Regions from separate parts of the Shewanella sp. MF05960 genome, predicted to be linked through region 3. Evidence: predicted binding sites of a transcription regulator. Region 3 holds the regulator's gene; each other region holds the start of a gene.
What was found. Region 3 encodes sigma-54, which starts transcription at its own class of promoters, with help from an activator protein. Its sites were predicted from a motif close to GTTGGCACGNNNNTNGNNT; they were not measured.

Region 1 (6,218 bases), on a different contig from region 3:
TTTGTATGAACATTATCAACAAACTTTATCCGTCATAACACTGTCATATAATTATGTTCAACTTACTCCGTTAAGTGAAAAGTATAAACAATAGTGATTAGGTTTTATTATCTTAATCAACTATTTATAAAACAACACTTGATTAGTGAGTTCAGAATAGGTTAAGTTAAATCTCGACAAGTTAATCTTTCGCACCACTAAAAAATGCCAAGGATATTATATTGAACAATTTTTTCACCCAAGGGTGATAAGCACAAATAAGGAATGTGACATATGTCATACAACATAAATGGACATGAAATTTCAGTTAGCTTTCCAGTTAATTCAATTTCGTCAAACAAAAATTCAATTGCTTTTACCGACAGCCTAGGTAAAAACAAAAAAACCTTTTCAAAGCGTATTGAAGCAATAAACTTCATGAAATGGTTAATATCTGCAAGTAAGTAATACCCCTAACGCATCGCGTTAATCATTTGCTCTGTTATTTAATAAACTCATTTCTCGGTATTCTCCTCTCACTTACCGATGTTTATTAAAACAGAGCAAAATGAATTACCCTTTACAAAATCCCATCGATATTTCAATAAGTTTTTCATTAAAAAACTCATTACATTTTTGCGTTTAGTTATCGCTATTTTGCAAATTTACGTTGATATCTTGGTAGCATCGTTTGATTCCCCAATACCCCACCTTGATGTAAATACACAATATCGCCTTGCCACTGCGGGTGTTTAGCTAAATAATCTTTTAGCACTAAAAATCCAACAGGATCATAGAGTAACTCAAACTCAATGCCAGACTCACACACAGTTTTCCACATATCAAAACAGCGCCTAGTGAGCTTACCAAAATGATATTTATGGCCATCATTGACTACTGTCGGAAAATACACCTTGTCGACTAATTGTGAAAATTGCTCTGTTAAGTAGCCATCACCGCCTACAGTACTGCAGGTTATCACCTCAATATTGAGTTGGGTTGCATCAATACAGGCTAATTGTTGTATGAGTTGCTTATTTAAATACGCGGCAGTTGTTCCTGTACCTGAGGGTAAAAAAACTTTTAATTCACTGATGTTATTTAATCGAGCCCAATCGATGATCTCGTTGGCTAATATTGCTAAACCTACTTCAGCATATTCGCAGCGTCCACCTTCAGGAATGTGTAACAGTGAACAAAACTGCGAATTGTTGGACTCTAGTATTTGTTTTACGACGTCATCTAAATGCATCTGTTGATATTGGTCAGCCTGTTTCCGTTTGCTGACATCAATAATATTGGCGCCATTCGCGATTGCCGCTGCATAATTACCTTTTGGGTGATGAATAATAAAGTCGTTTACGTGACTCACGTAATAATCAAATTGCCAGCCTCGTTGCTTAGCTAATACAGACATTGAATATAATGAGTTTGCTTGAGCAGAGCCAGATCCTACCAGATGAGTAACATGAGAATAATCTTGCGATAAAAAATGATAAAACTTGCGCGCCTTATTACCGCTAAAATCGGGATGCAATAAGTCATCACGTTTCACAAAAATACGTCTTTGTTCAAATAACATCTGCTGTACAGGGCTTGTCGTAAACATGATCAATCTCAAAATCATTAAGATGAGTATTTTAACCAAAAAATGATAAAACTCACCGTTTGATTTGTTTTTTTCACTATAGCCAATCTAAAACAACGCCAAAAAATCACAAAAACCCATTAAAAGCATATACTTAACACTTTGGCATGAAAATCGCTTAGTTAAGAGTAATTGGTACAGGTTATGTACATTAGCTTCTAATAAGGAATAACAATGTCTCTTTTACGTTTGCTGTTTAATATTGCTTGGTTTGTTTTAGGCGGTTTTGTGATGGGCTTGGCCTGGTGGCTTGCTGGGCTGTTGTGCTTTATCAGTATTATTGGTATTCCATTTGGCCGTGCGTGTTTCGTGATTGGCGAAATGGCATTTTGGCCATTCGGCCAAGAAAGTGTGAATCGTAAACACTTAACGGGTAATGAAGATCTCGGCACCGGTAGCTTCGGCTTAATCGGTAATGTCATTTGGTTCTTGTTCTTTGGTATATGGTTAGCGATTGGTCATTTAGCCCATGCCCTGGCCTGCTTTGTGACCATTATTGGCATTCCATTTGCGATACAACACATTAAGTTAGCACTGTTAAGCCTAACGCCAATAGGACAAACCGTTATAACAAAACCAGTATAAGCGGTTATTATGCCACAAAGCCGATAACAACATGTTGTCGGCTTTTTAGTTTGTGGATGATAATATTCGTCCCAATAATAAATACAAAAGAGTAATGTATGAAATATTGGTTAATGAAGTCTGAACCCGATGACATCAGTATTGATGATTTACGTGACAGTGCAAACCATACAATGTCATGGCAAGGGATCCGTAATTATCAAGCTAGAAATTTTATTCGTGATGAAATAAGTACCGGTGACAGTGTTCTGTTTTATCATTCTAGCTGTAAAGTACCAGGTGTTGTTGGGATTGCCAGCGTCATCAACCAACCGCAACTTGATGTGAGTGCATTTGATCCTCAATCTCGTTATTTTGACCCTAAGTCAGACCTTAACAAACCACGTTGGTGGCAAGTAGATATCCAATTTACTAAGAAGCTGAACCAAATAGTCAGCTTGCAGCAACTCAAAAGCGACCCAGCTTTACAAAACATGGTATTGGTCACGAAAGGTGCTAGGTTAAGTGTTCAGCCTGTTACTGCTCTTGAATTTGAGCATATTGTTAAGCTCAGCCAAACTGCCGAATAACACAATTAACCATAGGCCGAGATGAAAAAAAGGTGACTGAATTCAGTCACCTTTTTTAAATTAATCCACATAGACTCAACGATTAATTAATCATGCGTCCAATACCACCTAAAACCGAACCCTCGCCTTGATCTTTACCGCCACTAGAAGGTGCGTGAGCAATAATGCGATCGGCCATACGAGAAAATGGTAAACTCTGTAGCCAAACAGTGCCGTGCCCTTGTAAAGTGGCTAAAAACAAACCTTCTCCACCAAACACCATCGATTTAAGTGAGCCTGCACGCTGAATGTCATAATCAATACCTGGGGTAAAGCCAACTAAACACCCTGTATCAACACGTAATGTTTCACCACGTAGTTCTTTTTTAATTAAAGTACCACCCGCATGCACAAACGCCATACCGTCGCCTTTAAGACTTTGTAAAATAAAGCCTTCACCACCAAAAAAGCCCACACCAAGGCGCTTATTGAACTTCATCGAGACTTGGGTACCTAATGCCGCCGCTAAAAAACTGTCTTTTTGGCAAATAAGTTCACCATTATGCTCAGCAAGATCGATAGCTAATATGGTGCCAGGAAATGGCGCTGAAAATGCAGCCTTACGTTTACGATTACCTTCATTGGTAAAATGGGTCATAAAAATCCCCTCACCTGAGATAGCTCGCTTTCCTGCGCCCCATAACTTACCAAAAAAGCCCGACTCCGGTTCAGAGCCGTCACCCATTTTAGCTTCAAATGAAATATCTTCTTCTAGGTATGTCATCGCTCCAGCTTCGGCGACAACGGCTTCATGAGGATCTAATTCTATTTCGACCAATTGCATACTGGTTCCAATAATTTCATAGTCGACTTCGTGACATTTTCTGGTCATTTTTCGCTCCTTTAAAATGAATGTTAAATAATAAGTGGCATTCTGTTTAGGTTAACAAGATGTAACTACATTCTCCATGATAACCTTTTGACATATTATGTCTTGATAGTTGTTTTTAATTTAAGTTAACCTAAACCGGTACCACTAAAGCCTGTTTGTTGCTGTTGATATAAAGCAAACTCTTGCAAGATAAGTTCGGTAAATAATTGCCCTGCTCGACCTAACGGACGTTCTAGCGTAGACACCAATTGTGGTGTAAAACTAAAACGATTACCGCCAATAAAATCCACCTGGGCTAATTGGCCGTTGGCGAGTTCTTCGGTGATGAGAAAATCAGGCATCCAACCAAAACCTAAGCCTTTCAATAACGCATTCTTTTTCATAATAAAGCCTGAAAGGTAAAACACTTTATCACCCCCAAATTGCATTTCATCACGCGCACGTTTGCCTGGAGATGAATCTTCAATGGTGAGCTCTACATGCTGTTGCAGCTCAGGCAAGCTGATGTTGTGCAACTGACTCAAAGGGTGCATGGGAGAAGCCACCAGCACACTTGTGATAGTCGGTAAAGGTTTAGGGTGATAAGACGGTCCTGTTCGATAGTCTTTTACTAACATTAAGTCAGCTTGATCTCGCTCAAAACGATGTTGTACACCGCCTAAAAACTCCATATTTAACTGGATTTTTGTCGGTATGTTATGTTCAGACATCAGCTTTAACGCGCTCATAATTGGCTCCATTGGCAGAGCACCATCAATCACCAATTCAAGTTTGGGTTCCCATCCTTGACTGAATCTGCTGGCAAGGTGCTCTATGTTAGCCAAGTGCTGCAATAAACGCTGTCCTTCAGCCAAAATCACCTTTCCCTCTGGTGTTAACTCTGCGCGGTAGTGATCACGATTAAATAAAGTTACGCCTAAATGCTGTTCTAATTTTTTAACTTGGTAGCTCACTGCAGACTGAGCTTTATGTAATCGTTCCGACGCTTTTGAAAAACTTCCTTCTTCAACAAGGACTTGCAGTACATTAAACGCATCAATGTCAATCCGCATAACCGCTCCTGTGTCTTGTTATCAATACACTTATGTAAAGCCAACGTAACCATCTAAAAATTTGATTGAGATAAGCTGTTTATTATTCTTTTTTTTGTTGATCTTTACCACTAAATTGTTAATAAGATCACATATTGGCTTGCCCAGTGCGATTAGGTCATAACAATAATCAACATTGAGCCGCATCACACGCAGTCGATTAACCATAGGAATATCAAATGCCATTCTATGTTAAACAAGGACACATTCCGACTAAACGGCACATCGCTTTTGAAAAAGAGAGCGGGGAACTATATCGCGAAGAACTGTTTTCAACACACGGCTTTTCAAATATTTATTCCAATAAATATCACCATAACATGCCAACAAAGGCGATTGATGTTAAGCCTTATGCCCTTGATCACGGTGAGCAATGGCAAGATCCTTTAATTCAAAACTATAAACTAGATTCACGCCAAGCCGATTGCCAGGGCAACTTTTTTAGTGCTCGTAATAGAATTTTTTTCAATAACGATGTGGCGATGTATACCGCCAAAGTCACTGAGCCCACAACTGAATTTTACCGTAATGCTTATGCTGACGAAGTGGTTTTTATCCACGAGGGCGAAGGCCAGCTATTAAGTGAATATGGTGTAATCAATACCAATAAATGGGATTACTTGATTATTCCACGCGGTACTACATACCAATTAACCTTTAATGATTATCAAAACGTACGCTTGTTTGTGATTGAATCATCGTCAATGGTGGAAGTGCCAAAACACTTTAGAAACGAATATGGCCAAATGCTCGAATCTGCGCCTTATTGCGAACGAGATATTCGCACCCCAACATTAAACGATGCTGTAGTCGAAAAAGGCGAGTTTGCCTTAGTGTGTAAGTTCGGTGAGCGTTACCAACAAATGATACTGCAATGGCATCCATTTGATTTGGTCGGTTGGGACGGCTGTGTATATCCATGGGCGTTTAACATTAGTGAGTACGCACCCAAAGTCGGTAAAATTCATTTACCCCCGTCTGAGCATTTAGTCTTTAGTGCCCACAATTTTGTGATTTGTAATTTTGTGCCTCGCCCTTACGATTTCCATCCAAAGTCGATTCCTGCGCCTTATTACCACAACAACATCGACAGCGACGAAGTGTTGTATTACGTCGACGGTGACTTTATGAGTCGTACCGGGATTGAGGCAGGTTACATGACATTACATCAAAAAGGGGTGCCGCATGGTCCACAACCGGGCCGTACCGAAGCATCGATAGGTAAAACAGAAACTTACGAATACGCAGTGATGGTCGATACTTTCGCCCCACTCAATTTAACCACACATGTAAAACATTGCATGAGTGCTGATTACAACCGTTCTTGGTTAGAAAACTAAGATTGATTTATTCCTAACCCAAGTCTCCAAAGAGAGATGGCGAGTTGACATAAAATAGAGGACACAACAATGGCTAGCGAACAAAACCCACTGGGACTTTTAGGCATCGAATTTACTGAATTTGCCAGCCCAGAT
Region 2 (6,218 bases), on a different contig from region 3:
TCGAGGTTTTGCCTTTATCGTTATAGGTGAGGCTAGTGGCATTACGGCTCACTTGTAGCGCCTGGGCTAAACGATTTATCGTGGCAATATTATGCTCTATTAAGCTAGAGTTTTGCGTGTTGATGTGTTTGCACTCGGCAAGGATAGCTTTGGCCGATTCAACTTTTTGGGCAAGTTCAGGTACAGAGGTCAGCTTTTCCGCCTCTGGGTGGGCAGCTAACTTTTCATCCGTTGCCTTGAGTAAGCTCATGCGCTGCAATTTATCTTTAGCGAGCGCTAACAGTTTGTCAGCATCTTGCTTGAGTAATGCGTCTTTTTCTTCAGTAATGAGCTGTTTAAGCAGAGTGAGAGTTTGATGTTGAGCATCAAGTAGCACAGTTATATCGGTCATATATTACTCTTTGGTTTACGTAGTCAACACTTTCCTATGATGCAAAAGTGCACCGATAACAAAGGTTAAAATACAATAAAGAGTAACGGACTAGGCTACTCTTTATCGAACGATAGGCCGCTCAGTTCAGCTTCAAAACTAGCGATATTCGCAGCTAATTTTTCTGGGTCGACTTTATAACGACCTTCTGAGATAGCCAGTTTAATTTCAGCGACCTTTTTTTGATCCACTTCAGGTAATGCAGCCATTTTGCCTTGAGCACTTTGCAGCTGTTGCGCTTGCGAAGTAATGCTTACCGAATCACTTTTAACGGGTGCAGCCGATTTTTGTGGCGCAGCAGTGTTTGTTTGTGAAGTAGACTGCGTGTCACGTGCTGTGCGCATCTGTGTATTGGTCGCAGTATTGTGCTTAATATCAATTGCCATGTGAGGCTCCAGCGTAATGTATTAGGTTTTCCATACAGGCTATCGGCGCTCGTGGAAAAAACTTTAATCTATTTTACATCCTAACTTCAACTTCACCAACACCAATCACTACAGCTTCTAGTCGTTTGTTACTTTTGCTATTTTTGACCTTAATAGCTTCTCCAATATTGCCGTCACGCAATGCTTCACCCAAGGTTTTAATTTCGATACTCTGTGTCTTAGCATATATAGAGACCATGTCTCCTTTACAGACAAAACAAAGATTACTGCCAATGATCGGTGAGTCTTTAGCGACTCGACGTTTTACGCGCGAACCGAGTAGGCTCGCTTTATCTGAAAAGAATTGTCCCTTCAAACTATATTGGTCTACATACATAATGGCTAAGTCATCAGAATTAAGAATCTGATTGGGTGACAATAATTCAGTCGCGACAATAACAGGATATTGAATATCAACTCTTACAGACAAGTACATCTGCCACGGGTAGTCGTAATCTGGAGTTTCACAGCTTATTTTAACGGTGTTATTTCGAGTGACATCTCGTTCGCTGGCTAACTCAACCGATATTGGAGGATAGCAGCGTGGCGGTGTCAGCCTTCCTTCTAAATTTTGTGGGGTAATTTCGACCTTAGCGTTTGACTCTACATCAATTTTTTTTTCTACGGCCTCTTTAGCTAATTGATAAATGGTCGATAATGAAGGAGCAGTGGCTTCTTCACTGGCAAATACCGGTAAAGAAAGCGAGAGTAAGCACAAAAAACATAAAAAAAATACTTTCATAATGAAGATACTAGCTTGTTTTGCCAGAATGCACCTATACTTTGAAAAACGATTAATACGCGGATAATGTAGACGTATTGAATAGACTAATAATCGATGGGTATGGCGGCGAATCATGTTCATTATCCTCCGTCAAAAAAATACCGTATCGGCTAGTTTATTAATCTAAGCAAGTTGTATGCCTATTTGTGTTGATAAGTTGTGGCGATAAGTATTCATTGTGTAGTCGACCTGGCAATGGTTAACTGGTGTGCGTTGCCAGTAAAATGTGTTATCAACAACGTATTCATTATTGCAACCGGGTAGTGTGGATATTGCAACTGGGTACTGCGAACCGGGTTTTACTATCGATAATTGAACTTTATCAACAAATTAAGTTTATTATCAAGAATTAGGCTTTACGATAATTTTAATAACAAATGTATCCTTTTGGGTGACAGTTAACTACAAGGCCCCGCTATGTCGAGCATTTTAGATTCAGTAAACAAACGTACCCAACTTGTTGGGCAAAACAGATTAGAATTACTGCTGTTTAGGCTTAATGGTCGTCAGCGCTTCGGTATTAACGTGTTTAAAGTTAAAGAGGTCCTGCAATGTCCTCCATTAACCACATTACCTAAATTAAATCGATTTGTTAAAGGTGTCGCTCACATTCGTGGTACAACCATTTCGGTCATTGATTTAAGTGCTGCAACCGGTGGCCGTCCACTCACGTCGACTGAAAATTGTTTCATTATCATTTCTGAATACAACCGCAGTGTGCAAGGATTCCTGGTGAGTTCCGTTGAGCGTATTATCAATATGAACTGGGCTGCAATCATGCCACCACCACAAGGTGCAGGGCGTTATTCTTATTTAACGGCAGTAACCGAAATTGAAGGCGAGTTGGTTGAGATTTTAGACGTAGAGAAAATCCTTGATGAGATTTCTCCGGTTAAAACCGCGATCAGTAAAGAAGTGAACGAAACGCTAACCATCGATAGAGAACAGCATTACCACATTATGGTGATTGACGACTCAGCCGTGGCACGCAAGCAAATTATTCGCTCACTCGAATCGCTAAATCTACAGATTGATACTGCCAAAGATGGCCGAGAAGCTTTAAATAAACTTAAAGCTATCGCGGCTGAAATGGACGATGTATCGCACGAAATCCCGTTAATTATTTCCGATATCGAAATGCCAGAAATGGACGGTTATACCTTAACGGCTGAAATTCGTGACGATCCAAAATTGAAGAATATCAAAGTGGTACTACACACTTCACTCAGTGGCGTATTTAATCAGGCGATGGTGCAAAAAGTGGGCGCAAACGATTTTATTGCGAAATTTAACCCAGATGAATTGGCCGCCGCAGTAAACAAACATTTGAGCTTATAACTGTCTATAATGACAGCGTGTAAATTATTAAGCGCTATAAGCTTACTTATTTTAGGATGTTAATGTGACAGATAAATCACTTGCTGAAGCAGAGTACAATCAATTTAGACTGTTTTTAGAACAGCATAGCGGTATTGTGTTAGGCGAGAATAAACAATATTTAGTGCGTAGCCGTTTGGCCCCTTTGATGGGTAAGCATAACTTACCCTCATTATCAGAGGTGGTTAAAAAGTCGATGAAACCGACTGAGCGCCAGTTACGTGCTGAAGTGATCGACGCGATGACAACCAATGAAACCTTATGGTTTCGTGACCGTTATCCTTTCGAGTTACTGCATAATACCTTATTACCTGAGTACAGTAAGTTAGGTCGTCCATTAAAGATTTGGTCGGCTGCTTGCTCATCAGGTCAAGAACCCTATTCTCTCGCCATGACGGTACTTGAATACCAACAACGTAAGCCTGGCGCACTGCCTGGCGGAGCATCTATTCAGGCAACGGATTTATCGCCTTCTATGCTTGAACGTTGTAAAAATGCTGAATACGACAGTTTAGCGTTAGCGCGTGGTTTATCTGATGAACGTAAGCGTCAGTTTTTTGATGCTTTACCGTCGGGCAACATGAAACTGAAAGACAATGTGAAGCGTCTGGTTAACTTTAGAGCTCATAATCTTCTTGAAAGTTATAGTTTATTAGGTAAATACGACATTATCTTTTGTCGTAATGTGCTGATTTACTTTGCACCAGAGGCAAAGGCTAAAATTTTGCGGCAATTTGCTGCCGCACTTAACCCTAAAGGGATTTTATTCTTAGGTGCGTCAGAATCTATTGCCGGTTTAACCGAAGAATTTAATATGGTTCGTTGTAATCCTGGTATTTACTATCAAAAGAAAACCTAGTTAAATAAATAGCTTACTAGCTTTATCATGCCGGCATTCGTCGGCATGTTCATTTAAAATACTTATTCATCCTTTATTGAAATTGTTGGCATAACCCTTGCTTTAATTCTATCAGTTAGCTGATGGAGGCAATTTTATGGCGATTAATTTCGATAATGCATTAGGTGTTCACCAATACTCGTTGGGCGTACGTTCTCAAAGAGCAGAAGTGATTTCAAGTAATATCGCCAATGCCAATACTCCTCATTACAAAGCGCGGGATGTGGATTTTGCTTCTGCGATGAAAGCCGCGAGCTCTCATCAAAATGGCTTAAGCATGAGTCAAACCACCGAAAAGCACTTTGATTTAACGTCATTAACACAGCAACACGTGCAATACCGTGTGCCGACTCAACCCGACACCGGCGATGGCAACACAGTCGACACGCAAAAAGAACAATCTGCATTTATGCAAAATGCGCTCGAATATCAAATGTCACTGGGTTTTCTTGAAAGTAAATTTAGTGGCATGCGTAAAGCATTGCGAGGTGATTAATCATGAGTTTATTCAATATCTTTAATGTTTCTGGTTCAGGGATGTCGGCGCAATCTGTCAGGCTTAATACCACGGCCAGTAACATTGCCAATGCAGACTCAGTGTCGAGCAGTGTCGATAAAACCTATCGTGCACGTCATCCAGTTTTTGAAGCAGAAATGGCCAAAGCCAGCAATCAGCAAAATCAATCTCCTGGAGTGTCGGTGAAGGGCATTGTTGAAAGTGATAAACCGCTAATTAAAGAGTACTCGCCAGATCATCCACTTTCTGATGCTGACGGATTTATTTACAAGCCAAACGTGAATGTAATGGAAGAAATGGCTGACATGATTTCAGCTTCGCGGTCTTACCAAATGAATGTTCAGGTAGCAGATGCCACTAAATCAATGCTGCAACAAACGCTCAATATGGGTAAATAGTTTTGATTTTTCAAGGAGGCAGCTATGAGCCTAATTAATTCTTACAGTCAGTCTTTACCGCAAACGTCAAGCAGTGCATCAAATACGAGTGCAGTGACCAAGAGTTCAGTGCAGAGCACTACTACGTTAACCACGGGTAATTCGTTTCTCGATTCAATTCGGTTACCTGAGCAGAGCGCGGTTCCTGAAGCGAATGATCAGCTGTTAAAGCAAGAAGACTTCTTTGCATTGCTCAGTCAGCAGTTATCAATGCAAGACCCATTTGAGCCTGTAGACAATGATCAAATGATTGCCCAAATGGCATCATTTTCTACTGTTGATGGTATTTCAAATCTTAACGATGAAATTTTAAACCTCAATACTGTGATGAGCTCAAGTCAGGCATTGCAAGCATCGAGTCTCGTTGGCCGTAAGGTATTAATCCCTTCTGATACTGGGATTATTTCCGCTGAGAGTCCTGGTATAAATGGCGTGATTAGTACGCCATCGGCCATGGAAACTATTACCGTGAGTGTACAAGATGAATCCGGACAGCTCATTAAAACCTTTAGTGTTGATGGTAGCGCCGGCGGTAACATTGATGTGTCTTGGGATGGACTGGATAAAAATGGTTCGCCAGTAAAAGAGGGATTGTACTCTATTAAGGCGAGCGGGAAAGTCGATGGCGAAGCCCAGGACTTAGCAGTATCTACTTATGCCCATGTTAGCAGTGTGTCGTTAGGCACCGCTGCAACAGGGGCTATTTTGAATTTGCGCGGAGTCGGCGGTATTAAGTTATCTGACGTACTTGCCGTATCTGAAACTTAACATTATCTACAGTTTACTAAATAAACGTGTTGATTATGAATAAAACCTTTGAGGTGAATTATGTCATTTAACATTGCATTGAGTGGTATCTCTGCCGCGCAAAAAGACTTAAACACAACGGCAAACAACATTGCCAACGTAAACACTGTCGGCTTTAAAGAGTCGCGTGCTGAATTTGCTGACGTGTACGCAAACTCAATTTTTTCTAATGGTAAAACGGCGGTCGGCGGCGGTGTATCAACTTCGCAAGTGGCACAGCAATTTCACCAAGGTAGTTTACAATTTACCAGCAACTCATTAGATATGGCGATCAGTGGCGGCGGCTTTTTTGTTACCTCTTCTGGTGTTGGCACTCAAGATTTATCATACACTCGAGCAGGCGCTTTTAAAGTCGATTCAGACAACTATATGGTCGATGCCGCAGGTAACTTTTTACAAGGTTTCCCTGTAGATGACGAAGGTAACTCAACTTCAGTAAGCTTAACCACAACCAAACCTATTCAAATTCCAGATACTGCTGGTAGTCCAGTTAAAACGGGTGTGGTTGAATTGCAAATGAATTTAAATGTCGGCGAAGATGCG
Region 3 (6,218 bases):
GTAAAAGGTTATGTAAATGACAAAATGAGGACATTACGTTTGTCATTCATATGAGGATAAATAACAGTGCGCCAAGGTTCCTTGAAGACACGCTTAAAAACTGCTTAAGAGCGTCATTCTCAACGTTAAAGAATAAGTGTACTTTAGTCGGCGCACGACTGAAGAGGGGGAAATACTAATCCGCATTAACAAGTGACCACACTGAATGTTTCCAGCGGTTTTTGATTAATTTAAAAGGCATTATATTCAATTTGAGCGGTTAATCATTTACCGTGAAATGTGAGTCGTATGCAATGAATGGTAATTGATGAATAGTGGGCTGTAAGCGGTTAAATAAATTCAGTTTAACTTGAATATCATTGTCAAAAAATGCCACGAGAGAGTACAACTGACGTTTGTTAAGTGCTGTTAGATAATCAGTGCGACGCGTTAGCCGCCTTCATCGAATTTATCGTTAATCAAATTACACACCGCCTCTAATGCCACTGCTGCGTCTGGACCTGTTGCTGTGACAGTGATCATTTTTCCGATGCCACTTTCCAACATGAGCAGTCCTAACACGCTAGCGGCACTGGCTTGTTTGTCTGCTTGAATTAGGGTGATTTCAGCATCAAAGTCAGCAGCCAGTATCGCTAGTTTTGTGGCTGCTCGTGCATGTAAACCTAATTTATTTGAGATGGTGACTTGGCGCTCAAGCATGGCTAGCACTCCACATAGGACTAAAGCTGATCTTCACTGATATTTAGCTCTCTGTGGCGGGCGTTGACTGTGTGTTTACTGCCTTGTCTAAATCGCTTAGCGAGTTGGTCTGTGATATAAACTGAGCGATGTTGTCCGCCTGTACAGCCGATGGCGATGGTTAAATAACTGCGATTATTACGCTCTAAATGTGGCATCCAGGTTTCGAATAGATTTTCGATTTGCCAAATAAACTTATTCACCAGAGGCTGACGGCCAAGAAACTCTTGCACAGGCTCATCAAGACCTGTTAATGGTCTTAATTCTATTTCCCAGTGCGGGTTAGGTAAAAAGCGCACGTCGAACATAAAGTCTGCTTCGGTCGGCATACCGTGTTTAAAGCCAAACGATTCAAAATTAATCACTAACTCTTTATCAACACTGCCAAGCAATATTTGTCTTACTTGATCGCTTAGCTCGTAAATATTGAGTGCCGATGTATCGACATAGTGATCAACCATTTTGGCGATAGGTTCGAGTAAGCGGCCTTCTAATTTAATCGCTTCTTGTAATGAAATATGGTTTTTAGATAGTGGGTGTAATCTGCGTGTTTCGCTGTAGCGTTTAAGTAAAACTTTGTCGCTAGAGTTTAAGAAAAAACTGGTAATTTCGGTATCAGGTTGCAGTATTTCAAGTTGTTCTTGAAGCACTTTGCCTTGTTCGGCAATATTGCGCACATCAACACTAATCGCTACTAGGTCATTATTGCCTTTTAACTGAGCCAATAAGGTGCCAATTAGCGGCAATGGCAGGTTATCAACACAGTAATAGCCTAGGTCTTCTAGTACTCTTAATGCTACTGATTTACCTGAGCCTGACCGTCCTGATACGATAACAAGTTTCATGCCGTAATTACCTGATAGAGTTCTGTTGAATCGTGGATTTTACGCAGCTGTTTTAGTACTTGTTTGTCGCTGAGTTTTTGGGCCATCGAAGATAAGGTGCTTAAGTGTTGTTGGCACTGATCTGCAGGAACTAATAATGCAAATAAGATATCGACAGGTTGTTTATCGATGGCATCGAACGAAATGGGTTCTTCGCATTTTACAAAGATCGCAATAGGGTGATCGATTGTCGTTAATCGGCCATGAGGTATTGCAATACCATTACCTATACCTGTGCTACCCATTTTTTCTCTTGCGATAAGGCTTTCAAACACCTCTTGCGAAGACAGGGTCGGGTACTGGGCAGCGACTAAATCGCTGATAAGTTCCAGTACCTTTTTCTTACTGCCCGGTGTGGCACAGGTGGTGCATTCCGGCTGCAGGATGGTACAAAGTTCCATCGTTAGTGTTTTGTATACTTCTCTTTGTGTTTAATTACCTGACGATCGAGCTTATCTATCAGGGCGTCTATTGCTGCATACATGTCTGTATGTTCTGACATTGCAAAAATTTCTCCGCCCTTTAGGCTGACTTTAGCTTCTGCTTTTTGTTGTAATTTTTCTACGTTGAGTACAACGTGAACATTATTGATCTGATCGAAGTGCCGTTCAAGCTTTGAAAACTTTTCCTGAACGTATTCACGTAAAGATTCGGTTATTTCAACATGATGCCCTGATAAATTGATCTGCATTACACTTCTCCATTGTTGAGTGATTTATAAACTCTTACGTTGGTTTGAGGGCGGTATCATCATTGCCTCACGGTATTTTGCAATCGTACGACGAGCAACGTTTATGCCCTGTTCGGCCAGTAGTTGAGCCATTTTGCTGTCGCTAAGCGGCTTTTTCTGGTTTTCTGCAGCAACCAACTTTTTAATAAATGCACGGATTGCTGTCGATGAGCACTCTCCGCCATCATCAGTGCTGACATGACTAGAGAAAAAGTATTTTAATTCAAACAACCCTCGTGGGGTGTGCATGTATTTTTGAGTGGTCACGCGCGAAATGGTCGATTCATGCATTTCTACGGCTTCAGCAATGTCATTTAATACCATAGGTTTCATGGCTTCTTCGCCATATTCGAAAAAACCTTGTTGGAATTGCACAATGCAATTGGCTACTTTTAACAAGGTATCGTTACGGCTTTCAATGCTTTTGATAAACCATTTAGCTTCTTGCAAATGACCTCGTATAAACTGAGTATCAGATGGGTTTTTACTGCTGCGAGCCATTGCTGCATATTGCTGATTAACACCGATTTTAGGCATGTTATCTGGATTGAGTTCAACAACCCAACGGCCATTCTTTTTAAATACTGTGACATCAGGGATCACGTATTCGTCATCGACGGCAGTGATCAATAAGCCAGGACGCGGATTAAGAGATTGAATTAAGGTAATGGCATCACGTAACTCATCTTCTTTTAAACGCGTTTTACGCATTAATAATCTAAAGTCACGCCCAGCGATTAAATCCAAATAATCTTTGATGAGCATTCGCGCATTTTCAATGTGCGGAGTTGAGTCTGCATATTGTGACAGTTGAATGAGTAGACATTCACTAAGGTCACGTGCAGCAACACCTACGGGGTCAAAATGTTGAATTCGCTTTAACACCGCTTGAACCTCATCAAGCTCAACATTTTCATCGCCCATAGCTTCTAGTATTTCTTCAGTGCTTTGGGTTAGATAGCCGCGTTCATCTATTGCGTCAATGATGGCTGTTGCGATGGCAAGGTCGGTGTCTGAAAATGGCGTTAAGTTTTTTTGCCACTCTAAATGTTCATATAAGCCTTCGGTGGTTTCCCCTTGAAAAGGCATATCATCGTCACGCATGCTGGCACTACCAGACCCTGACATCGGTGAGGCGGTATAGACTTCATCCCAGGTCGTGTCCATGGGCATGTCGTCCATAGTTTCTTTACTGATGGATTCTGTGGTGTCGATGGTTGAAGTATCTTTTTCGACACTCACATTACTGTTGTCACTGAAGTCTGTGTCTGATTGATCGCGACTTTCTTTTAAGGGATCTTTAGCTTGAGAAAATTCATCTTCTATTTCAAGCAATGGATTTGAGTCCAGCGCCTGTTGGATTTCTTGCTGTAGCTCCAATGAAGATAATTGCAGCAAGCGGATGGCTTGCTGCAATTGAGGGGTCATAGTGAGATGCTGACCCATTTTAAGTTGGAGTGACGCTTTCATTTACCGCTTATCCCTAGATGATTTCCATAAAAATAACAATCTCGAAAAACTGTAATGGGGTGTCACGTACGTCAATGACATTTCACGCAATTTAGGTATCGTTCAATGGAATGAATTAGATAGGCTAAAAGGCGTATACCCAATCAACTTGAAGATACGTGTTTCAGAGCTTCACCGTGTTTTCAATACTAGGCGCGTTAATGCGGTAATGTAGGCACCTTATAAATTAACGCAACAACGTAGTGGGAACACGGTGAAACTCCCAAGGGGCAAGTTTTACACGCGTTCATGCTGTGTTATTGATTTTGGAAAGGGAACGACCATTAACCGCAATCAATGCCTTGCCTAAACGCGTGTAAATTCTTGCTGAAATCGAGTATCTTCAGGTTGTTTGGGTATATAACTTAACTATAGCTTGAATTGTTCACCTAAGTACACAGCTCGAACTTGTTGATTGCTCAAGATCTCTTCAGGTGTTCCTTCGGCAATTAAATTACCTTGGCTTACGATGTAAGCTCTTTCACATACATCGAGTGTTTCGCGAACATTATGGTCAGTGATCAGTACACCTAATCCACGACTTTTTAGCTGCTGGATAATTTTTTTAATGTCGATAACCGAAATCGGATCAACCCCCGCAAAAGGTTCATCAAGCAAAATGAATTTAGGGTTAGCAGCGAGTGCTCGGGCAATTTCGACTCGACGGCGTTCACCGCCAGACAATGACATGCCTTGGCTGTCGCGAATGTGAGTAATGTGAAACTCTTCCAGTAAATGCTGGAGCTGTTCAATACGTTCGTCATTACTGAGTTCTTTGCGGGTTTGTAACACCGCCATGATATTGTCGTGCACGGTGAGTTTTCGAAAAATACTGGCTTCTTGTGGTAAATAACCAATCCCTTTACGGGCTCTAAGATGCATTGGGTCAGCGGTGAGGTCGTCATTATCAATTAATATACGGCCTTTATCACTTTTGACTAACCCTACAACCATGTAAAACGTGGTTGTTTTACCGGCACCATTAGGGCCAAGTAAACCGACAATTTGCCCCGTTTTTACAGTTAAGCTGACGTCTTTTACGACTTGACGCGCTTTATAGCTTTTGGCTAGGTTTTCAGCTGTTAAGGTAATTTGGCTCATGGTTTTATCTGCTTGTTGACAGGGATCTCAGGCAGCTTTTGTTTTGGCGCTGACTCGTCTTGGAAATTTTCTGGTTGAATAATCGTGATGACGCGATCTTGGCCTTTACCGGTACTCTCAGCAATTAACTCTTGGGCTTTAATGTTGTATTTAATTAGGTTGCCCGTGACTTGGCTGCCTGCTTGGTCTAGCTTGGCATTACCGGTTAACGTCAGAGTTGTTGTGGCGAGATCGTAACTGATTTCGTTGGCACTGGCGGTACCGATGTTACCGTCGTCGAGTTCTTGAGAAAATGTCGCGGGTTTGCCCGTCGCGATTAAGCGTTTTGATACGCCGTTTTTGGGGGTAAATGCGCGTAATTCGTCGGCATTAATATTAATCGTGCCTTGCACAATAGTCACGGGGCCATTAAAGACAATTTGATTGTTTTTAATGTCGGCAGATTGGCTCACTGCAGCAATTTTCAATTCTTGTTTGAGATCACCTTGTTTTGCCATTGCTGGAATGCTCAGCATGCAAAGTAAGCCACTTAATAGTAATGCGGCATTGGCGCGAGGATGTCGATTATTGTGACTCATATGTTCCTTCTACTTTGCTTAGTAGCGATAATTTTTGCGTATTCAAGTCAGCATGTAGGCCTAAGCCTTGGATCATAAACCCTTTACCTTTGATATACACCATCTCTTGTGAGCTGCCTATCATGGTCGTTAAATCTAGGGTGACTGCTTGTGTGGTCACTGACTGTAACGGTTCTTCAATATCAATTGCATCGATAATAACATTATTTTCTAAGCTGACTTTATTGCTCTGTTTATTTAATTGTCCTTTGTCAGCACTGAGTTGCCACTGTGCTTTACCATTTTCTGGGTAAATTAAATAAACGGGATCAGTAAAGTGGGTGATATCGCTGGAAGCATAATGCTCCATATGCTTCGCGGTGACTTTACTGGCAATCAAACCTTGTTCATTGTATTCGGTTGTGCGTAAGTCGTTGGCGACAAAGTCCGGACGCTCAATACCTATCACTTTTACGGCATCCATTTCACTGCGTTTTACTTGCGTTTGCCAATACAACACAAGGGCAAGGCCGAAAAATGCCGCTATCGCGATGGTAACTCTGTTCATATACTCATACCGTGGGCACTGGTGAATTTGTCTTGGCTTAATAATAGTAAATCTGTGAGTTCACGCAATGCACCATGGCCACCATTGAGACTCGTCGTCATATGGCAATGTTGTTTAACAAATGGGTGACC

Region 1: a site for sigma-54 is predicted at 1,729-1,747, ahead of ACROAE_RS18325 (YccF domain-containing protein). Genes of this name have one in related genera too.
Region 2: a site for sigma-54 is predicted at 3,960-3,978, ahead of flgB (flagellar basal body rod protein FlgB). Genes of this name have one in related genera too.

Annotation. Positions count from the first base shown of each region.
Region 1 covers NZ_JBOZPS010000023.1:28,143-34,360, reverse strand. Annotated here, with positions in the region: gene ACROAE_RS18330 (1-aminocyclopropane-1-carboxylate deaminase/D-cysteine desulfhydrase) at 632-1,588, opposite strand; gene ACROAE_RS18325 (YccF domain-containing protein) at 1,802-2,212, shown strand; gene ACROAE_RS18320 (EVE domain-containing protein) at 2,311-2,781, shown strand; gene ACROAE_RS18315 (TIGR00266 family protein) at 2,864-3,652, opposite strand; gene ACROAE_RS18310 (LysR family transcriptional regulator) at 3,778-4,704, opposite strand; gene ACROAE_RS18305 (homogentisate 1,2-dioxygenase) at 4,923-6,083, shown strand; gene hppD (4-hydroxyphenylpyruvate dioxygenase) at 6,153-6,218, shown strand, end outside.
Region 2 covers NZ_JBOZPS010000017.1:2,349-8,566, forward strand. Annotated here, with positions in the region: gene ACROAE_RS15800 (flagella synthesis protein FlgN) at 1-391, opposite strand, end outside; gene flgM (flagellar biosynthesis anti-sigma factor FlgM) at 487-816, opposite strand; gene flgA (flagellar basal body P-ring formation chaperone FlgA) at 890-1,597, opposite strand; gene ACROAE_RS15815 (chemotaxis protein CheV) at 2,057-2,977, shown strand; gene ACROAE_RS15820 (CheR family methyltransferase) at 3,042-3,875, shown strand; gene flgB (flagellar basal body rod protein FlgB) at 4,012-4,410, shown strand; gene flgC (flagellar basal body rod protein FlgC) at 4,413-4,829, shown strand; gene flgD (flagellar hook assembly protein FlgD) at 4,854-5,636, shown strand; gene flgE (flagellar hook protein FlgE) at 5,697-6,218, shown strand, end outside.
Region 3 covers NZ_JBOZPS010000004.1:193,916-200,133, reverse strand. Annotated here, with positions in the region: gene ACROAE_RS05745 (HPr family phosphocarrier protein) at 430-699, opposite strand; gene rapZ (RNase adapter RapZ) at 720-1,583, opposite strand; gene ptsN (PTS IIA-like nitrogen regulatory protein PtsN) at 1,580-2,023, opposite strand; gene hpf (ribosome hibernation promoting factor) at 2,026-2,313, opposite strand; gene ACROAE_RS05725 (RNA polymerase factor sigma-54) at 2,338-3,822, opposite strand; gene lptB (LPS export ABC transporter ATP-binding protein) at 4,231-4,962, opposite strand; gene lptA (lipopolysaccharide transport periplasmic protein LptA) at 4,959-5,540, opposite strand; gene lptC (LPS export ABC transporter periplasmic protein LptC) at 5,527-6,087, opposite strand; gene kdsC (3-deoxy-manno-octulosonate-8-phosphatase KdsC) at 6,084-6,218, opposite strand, start outside.